2 regions of the Rhodococcus sp. NPDC047139 genome follow, and region 1 is predicted to be linked to the other one. Evidence: riboswitches for the same ligand, from Rfam matches in the RefSeq annotation. Region 1 holds a riboswitch; the other holds the start of a gene.
What was found. A riboswitch is a leader RNA that binds a small molecule or an ion and turns the genes downstream of it on or off. The one in region 1 is predicted to bind thiamine pyrophosphate.
Positions count from the first base shown of each region.

Region 2: linked by a shared signal. The riboswitch ahead of thiO (glycine oxidase ThiO) and the one ahead of ABZ789_RS07725 (3-oxoacyl-ACP reductase) in region 1 are both predicted to bind thiamine pyrophosphate.

Region 1 is NZ_JBEYUH010000005.1:60,116-66,448, forward strand. It holds gene ABZ789_RS07715 (serine hydrolase domain-containing protein) at 1-999, shown strand, start outside; gene ABZ789_RS07720 (LLM class flavin-dependent oxidoreductase) at 1,031-2,332, opposite strand; gene ABZ789_RS07725 (3-oxoacyl-ACP reductase) at 2,332-3,099, opposite strand; TPP riboswitch at 3,153-3,244, opposite strand; gene ABZ789_RS07730 (stealth family protein) at 3,506-4,987, shown strand; gene ABZ789_RS07735 (phosphodiesterase) at 5,031-5,951, opposite strand; gene ABZ789_RS07740 (alpha/beta fold hydrolase) at 6,131-6,333, opposite strand, start outside.
Region 2 is NZ_JBEYUH010000007.1:6,948-13,280, forward strand. It holds gene ABZ789_RS10810 (hypothetical protein) at 1-1,163, opposite strand, end outside; gene ABZ789_RS10815 (NUDIX hydrolase) at 1,300-2,154, shown strand; gene thiE (thiamine phosphate synthase) at 2,230-2,919, opposite strand; TPP riboswitch at 2,946-3,058, shown strand; gene thiO (glycine oxidase ThiO) at 3,064-4,119, shown strand; gene thiS (sulfur carrier protein ThiS) at 4,116-4,331, shown strand; gene ABZ789_RS10835 (thiazole synthase) at 4,324-5,109, shown strand; gene ABZ789_RS10840 (ABC transporter ATP-binding protein) at 5,260-6,189, shown strand; gene ABZ789_RS10845 (ABC transporter permease) at 6,189-6,333, shown strand, end outside.

The DNA.
Region 1 (6,333 bases):
TTCCGGATCGGTAGCAACACGAAGACGATGACGGTCACCGCCGTCCTGCAATTGGTGCAGGAAGGACGACTGTCACTCGACGATCCGATATCGAAGTACATCGATGGAGTGCCGAACGGCGACACGATCACGATCGCGCAGCTCGCCGAGATGCGCAGCGGGCTGTACAGCTACACCTTCGATCCGGAATTCAACGCCGTACTCGATCGTGAACCCGACAAGGCCTGGACGCAGGAAGAGCTGCTGCAGATCGCCTTTTCCCACCCGGTCGAGTTTCCGCCTGGAGAACAGTTCGAATACAGCAACACCAACACCGTGCTCCTCGGACTCGTCGTCGAGGAGCTGACCGGTATGCCGATCGCCGATGCGTTCGAAGAGCGCATCTTCACCCCCCTCGGTTTGGAGAACACCTCGTTTCCCGCGATCGACGACGCCTCGATCCCCGATCCGCATCCTCAGGGCTACATGTTCGGCACGAACGTCTCCACCATCGACACCTACGAGCTGCCGGAACAGGAACAAGCCGCCGCGGTCGCGGGGACCCTGAAACCCGACGACGTGACCGGCGACAACCCGTCGTGGGCGTGGACTGCCGGCGCTGCGATCTCCACCGTCGACGACATGACCACCTACGTGAAGGCGCTTGTCGGCGGTGGTCTGCTCGACGAACAGATGCAGCAGACCCGACTCGACAGCGTTCAGCCTGTGGGTGAGGGAAGCGCAGGTTACGGCCTCGGGATGGCCGGCTTCGGCCCGCTGCTCGGGCACGACGGGCAACTTCCCGGCTTCATGACCTTCATGGGTCACGACCCCGAGTCCGACCTGACGATCGTCGTCGCCACGAATCTGTCGACCGTGCCTTCCGGCGAAGGCTCTGCCCTGACCATCGTCAAGGGGATACTGCCGATCTTCTACGGGTCCGAATACCGGCAACCGGGCGATCCTGCCCGAGCGCCCGGAGCCGGAGAAAGCACATCGACGCCGACTCCGGGTGGCTGATCGCGGATCGGTGATCGAACGGACCGGCGAGTTACAGCGTCTTCAGGCCGAGCGAGTCGCGCAGAGTTCTGCCGGGGTACTCGGTTCTGAACAGGCCGCGTTGCTGCAACTCCGGCACCACCAGGTCGACGAAGTCGTCGAGAGAGTCGGGATAGCTGGGACACATGAGGTTGAACCCGTCGCAGGCGCCGGCGTCGAACCATTCCTCGATCTCGTCGGCGACGGACTCGGGGGTGCCGATCATCGGCGCATGACCACCGCCTGCCGCGAGGTAGCCGAGCAATTCACGCAGGCTGGGACGTCGGGTTTCGATGATGCGCTGCACCGTCGCGTACCGCCCTTGTGGACCTGTGAATTCCTCGATGGGTGCGAGGTCGTCGACGAGCGCGTCGAGTTCGTGGTCGGTGTAGTCGCGACCCGTGAAGACTCCGAGTTGTGCGACGGCAGCGTCGACGTCGAGGAGTGCATCGAGCTCTGTCTTCTTTGCCCACGCCTCCTCTTCGGTGCGCCCGACATAGGTCACGAGGCCCGGCAGGATCGCAACCGAACCGAAATCCCTGCCGGCTGCCGAGATTCGTGCACGCAGGTCGGTGGCGTAGTCGAGTGCCGCGGTCAGATCCCACGCAACGGAGTAGACGGCTTCGGCGTGGCGGGCGGCGAGGTTGCGCCCGGTTTCCGACGCGCCGGCCTGGAAGAGCACAGGACGCCCTTGGGGACATCGCGGGACGGTCAGCGGTCCGTCCACTCGGAAATATGTGCCCTGGTGGTCGATACGATGGATGGACTCGGCATCGAGGTATCTGCCGCCTGCCCTGTCGAGGAGAACACCGTCGTCCCACGAATCCCACAGCGCGCAGAGAACGTCGATGAATTCTTCTGCTCGCGCATAGCGTTCGGCGTGCGGCGGTAGAACCTCGAAACCGTGATTGCGCGCTTCGCCGTCGAACATCGACGTCACGATATTGGCGCCGACCCTGCCTCCGCTGATGTGGTCGAGCGACGCAAGCATCCGTGCGGCGTGGAACGGCGTGAAGAAGCTGGCCGAGATCGTGGTGACCAGACCGATCCGTTCGGTAGCGCGCGCCATCGCCGACAGCGCGGTCAGCGGTTCGAGGAACCAGGTGGTACCGGCCGTGTACTTCGGATCGACGCTGTGCCCGTCGGCGAAGAAGACCGCGTCGAAGCATCCGCGTTCGGCGGTGCGGGCCAGTTCCTCGAAATAGGTGATGTCGCCGATGCGTTCGGCAGCGGAATCCGGGTGGCGCCATGCCGACGAGTGGTGGCCCACCCCGTACAGAAAGGCATTCAGGTGGAGGGTGCGCGGACCGGCCATCAGTCCATCACCAGCCCTCCGTCGACCACCAGGTTCTGCCCGGTGACTGCCCGCGACCAGTCGGATGCGAAGAACAGCACCGCTGCCGCGAAATCCTCGGGAGTGGTCACCTTCCGCAGCGGCGTCGACGACGCGATCAGGTCGAACACCTCCTCCGGGGTCGCCGACGATGCGTCGGTCGTGCGGAGCAGACCGCCGGAGACCATGTTGACGCGGATACCGTCGGGTCCGAGATCGGCGGCGAAGGTGCGGGTCAGCGACAACAGTGCCGCCTTGGCTGCGGTGTAGTCGTGGTACGGGACCACCGGGTGCTGGAACAGGTTGGTTCCGATGTTCACGATGCTGCCGCCCCCGGCCTCCCGCATGCCCGGCAAAGCTGCCTGGATGACGTTGACCGCTCCCCCGACGACGCCGTCGAACTGGGTTCCGAAGTCGGCGTATCCGATCTCGTCGGCCTTGGCGCGCGCGTCACCGTTGAACGAGAAGTCCGGCAGGGCATTGTTGACGACCGTCGTGACGGGTCGTCCGAAGTGCTCGCGGGCGCGGTCGAACAACGACACGACTTCGGTGCGGTCGGTGACGTCGGCCCGAATGGCGATGGCGCGGTCGCGTCCGATCTCGTCGGCCAGTTCGTGCGCGCTCTCACCGCTGGTCCGGTAGTCGAGAACGACTGCGGCCCCTTCCTCGGCGAATGCCTGCGCGAGGCTGTAACCGAGGCCACGCCCGGCACCGGTCACGAGGACGATCCGGTTCTGCAATGACGACATTCTTGTACCTTCCCTGGGTCGGGAAGGGTGCGTGACAGCGACAGACCTGTGTCCTGTCGCCGGCTCGGCATCCCTTCGCTCGCATAATCGAGATCAGGTTCGACGGGTGTTCTCTCAGCCGTTTCCGGCACCCCGTGTCGAGTCCTGGGCACAGGCTACACCCGAGGTGGAGCACATTCGACAACCGAGCGCGTGTGCATTCACGAGATCGTCACACGACAGACTCGGGGTGTTAGCCGCACGGAGTTAGAAATGGACCATTCCCGGTCCCGACCCGTGAAAGGAGATTCCGACGCACACGCCGGCCCCTCAGAACGCTTCCTATGTCTCCCGTTCTCAGCACCTCGGAGACGTCTCACCGCGTGAGCGCACCGCGCTCCGCACACCCGCGACCCGCCAGGAGTCCGTGTGGTTCGAGGGTCGCTACGCGATCCCGATCACGACGACCACACCTCACGAGGCGCAGGTCGAGGATCTTTTGTTCCTGCGCCGGGTACTCGACCGTGCGCGGATCGACTACCTCCTCGTGCGCGACGACAGTCCGCGTCCGATTCTGGCGATCGACCGGTCCGATCGGAAGCGACTGCACGCCGCTGTCGCCGAAGGATGTGCCGACGAACCCTTCTATTCGAAGGCCGTGGGGACGAAACGGCGCCCGGTTCCGGTGGCGGACGGGCACCTCTCACGAAACAAGAAGGACCGGGTGTTCCGGGTGTTCCGGCCGCGGTTCGAACCGACCAGCGGGTTGCGCTACGGACCGTCGAACGGTGTGCAGATCGAACTGTGGACCTACACCGACGACGAAGTGATCATGCCTCGCCCGAACGCCCTCACCCGCACGATCGCACTGCGCGACGAGATGCGACGAACGACGGTCGAACGGTACGGACAGCTCTGGCCCACCATCGAAGGCATGTTCGACCGGCATCCGGGAGACATACCGTTCGAGATCGACCTGGTCTTCTCCTGGGTCGACGGGTCGTCGAAGTCGTTCCAGGCCAGGCGCGCGAAGCTGATGCAGAACTATGTCGTCGGTGAAGGCGACGATTCACCTGCACGCTATCGCCACATCAACGAACTCAAGTACGCACTGAGGTCGGTGCACATGTACGCGCCGTGGGTGCGGCGGATCTTCGTCGCGACCGACTCGCCGCGACCCGCCTGGCTCGCCGACGACCCGCGCGTGACGTTCGTACGCAGCGAGGAGTTCTTCGCCGATCCGTCCGTGTTACCGACACACAACTCCATGGCGGTCGAGTCGCAGCTGCATCATATTCCCGGATTGTCCGAGCACTTCCTCTACTCGAACGATGATATGTTCTTCGGTCGCCGGGTGAGCCCGAGCCTGTTCTTCTCCGGCGGAGGCGTAAGCAAGTTCATCGAGTGGGACGTGCGCATCGGGCTCGGCCGGAACCATGCCGCGCGCAGCGGATTCGAGAACTCCGCGCGCATGAACCGTAAGCTTCTGCAAGATCGGTTCGGAATCACCATCACTCGGCACCTCGAACACACTCCCGTTCCGCTGCGCAGGTCGATCATGGCGGAGATGGAGGCGGAGTTCGCGAACGAGTTCGCAGCAACGGCGGCGAGCCCCTTCCGAGCTGCCGACAACATCTCGGTGACGAATTCCTTCTACCACTACTACGCGCTGATGACCGGTCGTGCGGTCCAGCAGACCGCGGCGAGGGTGGAGTATGTCGACACCACGGCGAAATCCGGGCTGCGTCGGCTCGACACGCTCCTGACTCGACGCAACATGGACCTCCTCTGCCTCAACGACGGCAGCAGGCCCGAGGTCGACCTGGAGTTGCGCACCGCGAAGGTGACACAATTCCTCGAGCGGTACTATCCGATTCCGGCGCCCTGGGAAACCGGCTGTCCCGGCTGACCTTCCGACTCGACGGGCGCTTCCCTCCCCCGGCCTGATGTCGTCAGACGCGAACCGTGATGTCGGGGTTGTCGGGAATGCGGATGCCGGCTTCGGCGAGGAGTCGTGCGGCGTCCTCGGCCGTGTGGGGCTCCCCGGTGGTGGCGTAGCTACCACTGGGCACCACCGAATGGACGATCGTGTCCGGATAAACGTGCACCAGGTTGAATCCCTGCGCGCCGTCGTGCCCGCGCTGCGAGCCGACCGGAACGTTGAGGTCCTGCGTGTAACAGGTGGACGAGGCGACGGACACCGGGATGCCCGCGAAGGTCGCCGAGGTCGAATAGTGCAGGTGGCCGCCGAGGATCGTACGCACATCGGTGTCGCGCAGCACCTCGGCGAGGCCGGCCTGGTCGCGTAGTTCGACGAGGACGGCCATGTCGAAGACGCTGGGCACCGGTGGATGATGCAGTGCGAGAACGGTACCGAACGGTGCGGGCGTGGAGAGTTCGTCGGCCAGCCAGTCGAGTTGCTCGGCAGATACCTCGCCGTGGTGATAACCCGGAACCGAAGTGTCGAGCGCGATGATTCGCAGTCCGCCGACCATGTGGACTTCGTCGATGGGCGCGCCGATGGGCGCTGCGTCCAGCAGTTCTTCCCGGAAAACGGCCCGGTCGTCATGGTTACCCATGGCCCAGACGATCTCGGCGCCGAGCGCTGCTGCCAGCGGTTCGACAAGCCCGCGAAGCTTGCGGTAGGCGTCGGGTTGACCGCGATCGGCGAGGTCTCCGGTGAATACCAAGGCGTCGGGACGGACCTGTGACGCACGAATGTCCTCGAGAATCAGGCCGAGGCGGGTGTCGGCGTCGACAGTGCCGTAGAGGAGCTCGTTGCCACCGACGAGATGGGTGTCGGTGAGGTGGAGAAGCGTGTGGGAAGGTCTGGGATATTCGGCTGTTCGCTCAGGGGCTGGAGAGCTGCCCATGATCTCTCACTTCCATTCGCCCGTTTCGGGGGCACTCGACCGTCATCAACCGTAGCGACTCCGTTTCGACTGCTCCACGATTTCTGCATCACATCACGACCTCGAACCCGTGCAGAACGGTGGGCTACCAGGCGGTGACCTGCAGAAACGAGCAGAGGTGCGAAGCCTGGTGATCTAGGTCACAATGGATGATCGTCTGCGGGCCGGTCGTCCTCGCCCACCGCCCGCCCGAGGGCGTCCCGCAGCACGGCATCGACCTCGTCGCCCGGATTCATCGGCACTGTGTGGTGGGTACCGGAGGAGAGGTTGACGGCCCGGCAGGACGGCAGTGCAGCCTGCGCCGCCCGCGCCACCCTCGCCGGATCGTGCACTTTCCCGAACG
Region 2 (6,333 bases), on a different contig from region 1:
GTGGATTCGTCGGGCTCGGAGCCGACTGCGAGGACCGTAGCGGCCGTGTAATCGCCACGCGTGAGCGCGTCCACCATGCGCGCGTGCGAATTGATCCAGGCTTCGTGCGCGGAACGGGCGGCGGCGACCGAGTCGGATCCGGCTTCGAGATCGGAGTCGCGCACATACTCGTCGAGAATGTCACCGAGCCGGGCCATGTTGGTCTCGAACGTGGCGTCGTAGGCGCCGGTCGCATCGCGCCGGGCGAGCAGCAGGGTTTCGGCCGTGCGCGACTGCTGGGCCAGGATGCGTCCCTCCGTGAGAGCAGCGAGCGGCTCGGCGCCCTCTTCGACGGCGCGTTCGGTCGCACCCGACGATGCCAGGCCTGCGACGAGCATCCAGCACAGGAGGACACCGGTCGCGGCGATCGCGGCGATGATTCCGAGATTCAGGGTGCGGCGGCAGATTCGGCTCACGAAGACATGGGCCCCGCACAGAGCAAAGACCGTGACCAGCAGCAACCCGATCGCGAGCCACGGCGGCCTCACGGCGTCACGCTGGGTGTCCTCGACGGCGGCGATACCACGCGTGTGCAGTGCCTGCGCTGCCGGAAGCAGTTCGGTCTGCATCAGGTACGACGCCTCGCCCAGATAGGCGGCACCGACGGGATGGCCGCTGCGGTTGTTCGCCCGTGCCGTCTCGATCAATCCGGTGTAGACCGGCAACAGGCGTCCGATTTCGGTCAGATCGTCGGCCGTGTCGCGGTCGGCGTCCGTCAGACCCGTCGCCGCGATGATCAGATACTCCGCAGCCTCGCTCGTCGCCCGAACGTAGCGATCGCGCACCGCTGCGGGTTCGAGGCCCCCCGAGATGAAACCCGTCACCGCGGCGGCATCGGCCACCGACAGCGCGCTGTAGAGATTCTGGGCGGCACTCGCGAGCGGCTCGACGGATGCCAGGAGCCGGTCGTGGGTGGCCTGCCGCCCCGCGACCGTGCTCGCGGACACCGCGGCCGACACGCCGAGCAACATCGTGAGGATCGCCCCGAGAGCGAGCAACCGTGCCGGGGTCGATCGCAGCACGGCACGGAACTCGTCGAACCGGACGTCCGCGGTGTCCGGATCGGCGGTCTCCCTCACGCGGCTCTCGAGCGGAGCGAAGGGAGGAGTGAAACGTACATCCACGGCGCCCCCTTTCTCGTGTCGGCCGGTCCGAGGGGAGCATATAAGCAGCCCGGCGGTATCGTTTCCGTCCACGGACAGGGTGGTCCGATGCCCGGGGCTCGGGTCCGTACCGGACCGGATCGGAGAGGCGGACGCAATGCGGGGAGACGGGGACGGCTGGACGGTCGGACCGGACGGCGGGAAGCGCTGGGGACGGCACGGCGCCGCCGGTCTGCTGCTGCGTGCGCCCTTGGCCGACGGCCGGCCGGCGGTACTCCTGCAGCACCGAGCGGCGTGGAGCCATCAGGGCGGAACCTGGGCGCTCCCCGGCGGTGCCCGCGACTCCCACGAGAGCACCGTCGACGCGGCCGTGCGAGAGGCGCACGAGGAAGCCGGGATCGACGTGGCGGCGGTGTCGGTCCGCGCCGAACGGATCACCTCCGGTTTGCCCGGCGGGTGGACCTACACCACCGTCGTCGCCGACGCCACCGAAAGGCTCGCCACCAGCCTCAACCAGGAGAGCACCGAACTGCGCTGGGTGCCGGAACCGGAGGTCGAGACGATGCCGCTGCACAGTGGCTTCGCTGCCTCGTGGCCGTCCTTGCGCACCTTGCCGGTGCGGATGCTGCTCGACACCGCGAACGTCCTCGGGGCGAACGGTCCCACCGGGTGGTGGCGCGACCGCCCCGGAGCGACGAGCGTTCTGCTTGCCGACCTCGCGGCCGTGCTGCCCCGCACGGTCGAATTCTCGGACGGATCGTTCGGGTGGGTTCCCCGCGTCGAGGCGGTGCTCGAAGGGCAGGCCCGCGGTGCGACGATCGATGACGTCCGCATTCCCGTGCACACCGCGAACGGTAGCGGCGACGACGAACTGGCCCGGCTCGCCGAGACCACGGCGACCGCGCTCGACCCCGGGGTGACGGTCGTGGTCACCGCCGACCGAGGGCTGCGCGCGCGGTTACCGGAGGGCACGATCGCGATGTCGCCGTCGGATGTCCTGTCCTGGCTGTAGCCGCACCGATCAGGCCGGCAGGGCCGCCTTCAGTGCCTCCGATCAGGCCGGCAGGGCCGCCTTCAGTGCCTCCGATCAGGCCGGCAGGGCCGCCTTCAGTGCCTCCGCTGCTGCCCGCGGATCGGAGGCCTTCGTGATCGCTCGCACCACCGCAACGCGCGTGGCACCTGCGTCCAGCACCTCGGGAAGTCGCTCGAGATCGATGCCGCCGATCGCGAACCACGGGCGTGCCGGCTGCGACTGCGCGACCTCGCGCGTCACCTCCAATCCCGCGGCGGTACGGCCCGGTTTGGTCGGTGTGTCCCAAACCGGCCCGGAGGCGAAGTAGTCCACGCCCTCCTCGATGTCGGCGAGCGCGGCCTGCGCCCGGCTCGACGTCGAGCGGCCGATGACGATCTCGTCGCCGAGGATCTGCCGCGCGTGCCGCACCGGCAGGTCGCCCTGGCCGAGGTGCAGGATGTCGGCGCCGGCCGCGAGTGCGATGTCGGCCCGGTCGTTGACGGCGAGAAGCGCTCCGTGGCGAGCACACGCCGCACCGATGACCTCGAGGGCGGCGAGTTCCTCACGTGCCTCGAGGCGTCCGAACTTCTTCTCGCCGGCCGAGTCCTTGTCACGCAATTGGACGATGTCGACCCCGCCGGCGAGCGCCTCCTCGACGAACCGCGCGAGATCGCCGGTGTCGCGGCGGGCGTCGGTGCACAGATACAACCGGGCGGTCGCGAGTCGGCCGCGCGGGTCGGGGTGGTTGCCGCGATAGGTGGTCACGAACAAGACGGTAGCCTCTAGGGAGAAGGTGACGACACGGGAGTCCCGGGGATCGCGGGGCTGAGAGGGGGCTTGCCGGCCCCGACCGTTATGACCTGACCCGGATCATGCCGGCGCAGGGAGTGAGGGGGAACAGTGGCGACTGTGGCCGTCGTGGGTGGCGGAGTGATCGGACTGTCGATCGCCTGGCGCGCAGCACGAGCAGGGCACATTGTGACCGTCCACGACCCGAATCCGGGTGGTGGAGCCTCGTGGGTGGCCGGCGGAATGCTGGCACCGTTGTCCGAGGGCTGGCCAGGTGAGGATCACGTCCTGTCGCTGGGTGCGGCCTCGCTCGACCGCTGGCCCGGTTTCGCGGATGCGCTGCGCGCGGAAACCGAGGTGGACGTGTTCACCGCCGAGGCGTCCCTGACCCTCGCGCTCGACGCGGCGGACGCCGCCGACCTGCGGACCGTGGCCGAATGGGTCCAGGCGAGGGGGCACGAGATGCGGTTGCTCTCGCGTTCCGAGATCCGTGAACTCGAACCTTCTCTCGGGCCGCGTGTCCGCCTGGGATTGCTCGCCCCCACCGAAATGTCGGTGGACAACCGGGCGCTCGTCGACGCACTACGCGTAGCGGCCACCGAATCCGGTGTGCGTTTCTCGGATGCCGTGGTGCACGATCTCGCCGACCTTCGCGACGACCAGTTGGTGCTCGCGGCCGGTGCGGCGTCGGCGCGATTGTGGCCCGGACTTCCGGTGCGACCGGTCAAAGGGGAGATCCTGCGTCTGCGGGTGCGGCCGGGCGCGACTCCGCCGCCGCAGCGGACGGTGCGTGCGAGCGTGCACGGGCGACCCGCCTATCTGGTTCCCCGCCACGACGGTCTCGTGGTCGGTGCGACGCAGTACGAGGCATCCGACACGCAGGTCACGGTGGCGGGAGTGCGCGATCTGATATCCGATGCCGAGACGGTCTTCCCGGCGCTCGGTGAGTACGAACTGTTCGATGCGAGTGCGGGACTGCGCCCGATGACCCCGGACAACCTGCCGCTCATCGGCCGGCTCTCCGATCGCGTGATCGCCGCGACCGGGCACGGTCGCAACGGGGTGCTGCTGACCCCGCTCACCGTCGACGCGGTGCTCGCCGAACTCGGCGGGCAGTCGCTCTCCGACGCGAAGCACGCCTGTCCCCGACGAATTACGGAAGCGAGTGTGGGATGACGAACGAGGTGTCCGTGGGTATCACCGTCAACGGTGAGGACAAGTACTACGACACGGCGCCGACCGTGTCGCAGTTGCTGAACGAACTCGGTCTGCCCGAGAAGGGGATCGCGGTCGCCGTCGACGGCGTCGTGTTCCCGCGTGGACGCTGGTCGGAACCGGTCGGCCGTGGTGCGACCATCGAGATTCTCACGGCGGTGCAGGGTGGCTGAGACGTACGATTCCGGCGCCGATCTGCCGAAGCTGACCATCGGCGGCCGCACCTTCGGGTCGCGGCTGATCACCGGTACGGGCGGCGCGGCGAACCTGGCCGTGCTCGAGGAAGCACTCGTCGCGTCGGGCACCGAGCTCACCACCGTCGCGATGCGCCGCGTCGACGCGGCGTCCGGGACCGGTGTCCTCGACCTGCTGCGCCGCCTCGGAATCGAGCCGCTACCGAACACCGCCGGTTGCCGCGGCGCGAAGGAAGCGGTGCTGACCGCGCAACTCGGCCGGGAGGCGCTCGAAACCGACTGGGTGAAACTCGAGGTCATCGCCGACGAGCGCACCCTGCTTCCCGACGCCATCGAACTCGTTTCCGCAGCAGAGCAACTCGTCGACGACGGATTCGTCGTCCTGCCCTACACCACCGACGATCCGGTTCTCGCACGACGGCTCGAGGATGTCGGCTGCGCCGCAGTGATGCCCCTCGGTTCGCCTATCGGCACCGGCCTCGGTATCTCGAACCCGCATCACATCGAGATGATCGTCGAAGCGGCGGGCGTACCGGTGATCCTCGACGCCGGGATCGGCACTGCGTCCGATGCCGCACTCGCGATGGAGCTCGGATGCGACGCAGTCCTGCTCGCCACCGCCGTCACCCGCGCGAAGGATCCTGCGCTGATGGCCTCGGCGATGCGGCACGCCGTCGACGCAGGTTTCCGTGCGCGGCATGCCGGACGGATCCCGAAGCGCTTCTGGGCGCAGGCATCATCGCCTCTGGAGCCGTGACGGGCCGGGTCCGGCTCGCCGAGCGGACCGGCCGTCCGAGCATTCCGGTCACGACGGCAGTGTTCGTCCTCCGACGGCGCTGCGTCACACGGTGTGTCGGACGGTAGGCGCGGGATCGGCTCCTGCCCGGCCGCACGTAGGGTAGGGCGCATGATCGAAGTGACCGGCTTGACCAAGACCTTCGGGTCCACGACCGCGGTCGACGACCTGACGTTCACGGTTCGCCCCGGCATCGTCACCGGCTTCCTCGGCCCCAACGGGGCAGGGAAGTCCACCACGATGCGCATGATCCTGGGGCTGGACCGGCCGACCTCGGGAACCGCATTGATCGAAGGCAAGCCGTATCGCCAACTGACGCGGCCGCTCACGACGGTCGGGGCCCTGCTCGACGCGAAATGGGTGCATCCCAATCGGTCCGCGCGCTCCCATCTCGCATGGTTGGCGGCGTCGAACGGCCTGCCTTCCTCGCGGGTGGACGAGGTCCTGCGGCAGGTGGGCCTGACGGAGGTCGCAGGTAAGCGCGCGGGCGGCTTCTCCCTCGGTATGTCGCAGCGGCTCGGTCTCGCCGCAGCACTGCTCGGGAACCCGCGAGTGCTGCTGTTCGACGAACCTGTCAACGGTCTCGACCCCGAGGGCATCATGTGGATCCGGCGCTTCATGCAGGCGCTGGCCGCTGAAGGCCGCACGGTGCTCGTGTCCAGCCACCTGCTGTCGGAGATGGCGCAGACCGCCGACCATCTGGTCGTCATCGGTCGCGGACGGCTCATCGCGGATACCTCGGTGAAGGAGTTCGTCGACCGGGCAGCGGACTCGTTCGTCGTGGTGCGCAGTCCCCAACTCGAGCAACTGCGTACGGCTCTCACCGAAGGCGGGTACAGCGTCCGGGAGGACGACGGTGCCCTGCACGTCGCGGGAGCCCGGGCGGCGGAGATCGGGGAGCTCGCTGCGGCACGGTCGATCGTGCTGCACGAACTCACCGGCCGTGACGCCTCGCTCGAGGAAGCGTTCATGAAACTCACCGGTGGCGAGGTCGAGTACCACGGCTCCGGAGCCGACGACGTCATGAAGGGTGGGCTGTGATGAGCACGGCGCTCGATACGCTGCGGGCCGAACGGATCAAGCTCACGACGGTGCAGTCACCGCTGTGGTGCACCGTCGTGATCGTGGCCCTGGGGCTGGGGCTGGCCGCGATTCTCGGATCGGTCTCACGCGCCTCGGTGGGAT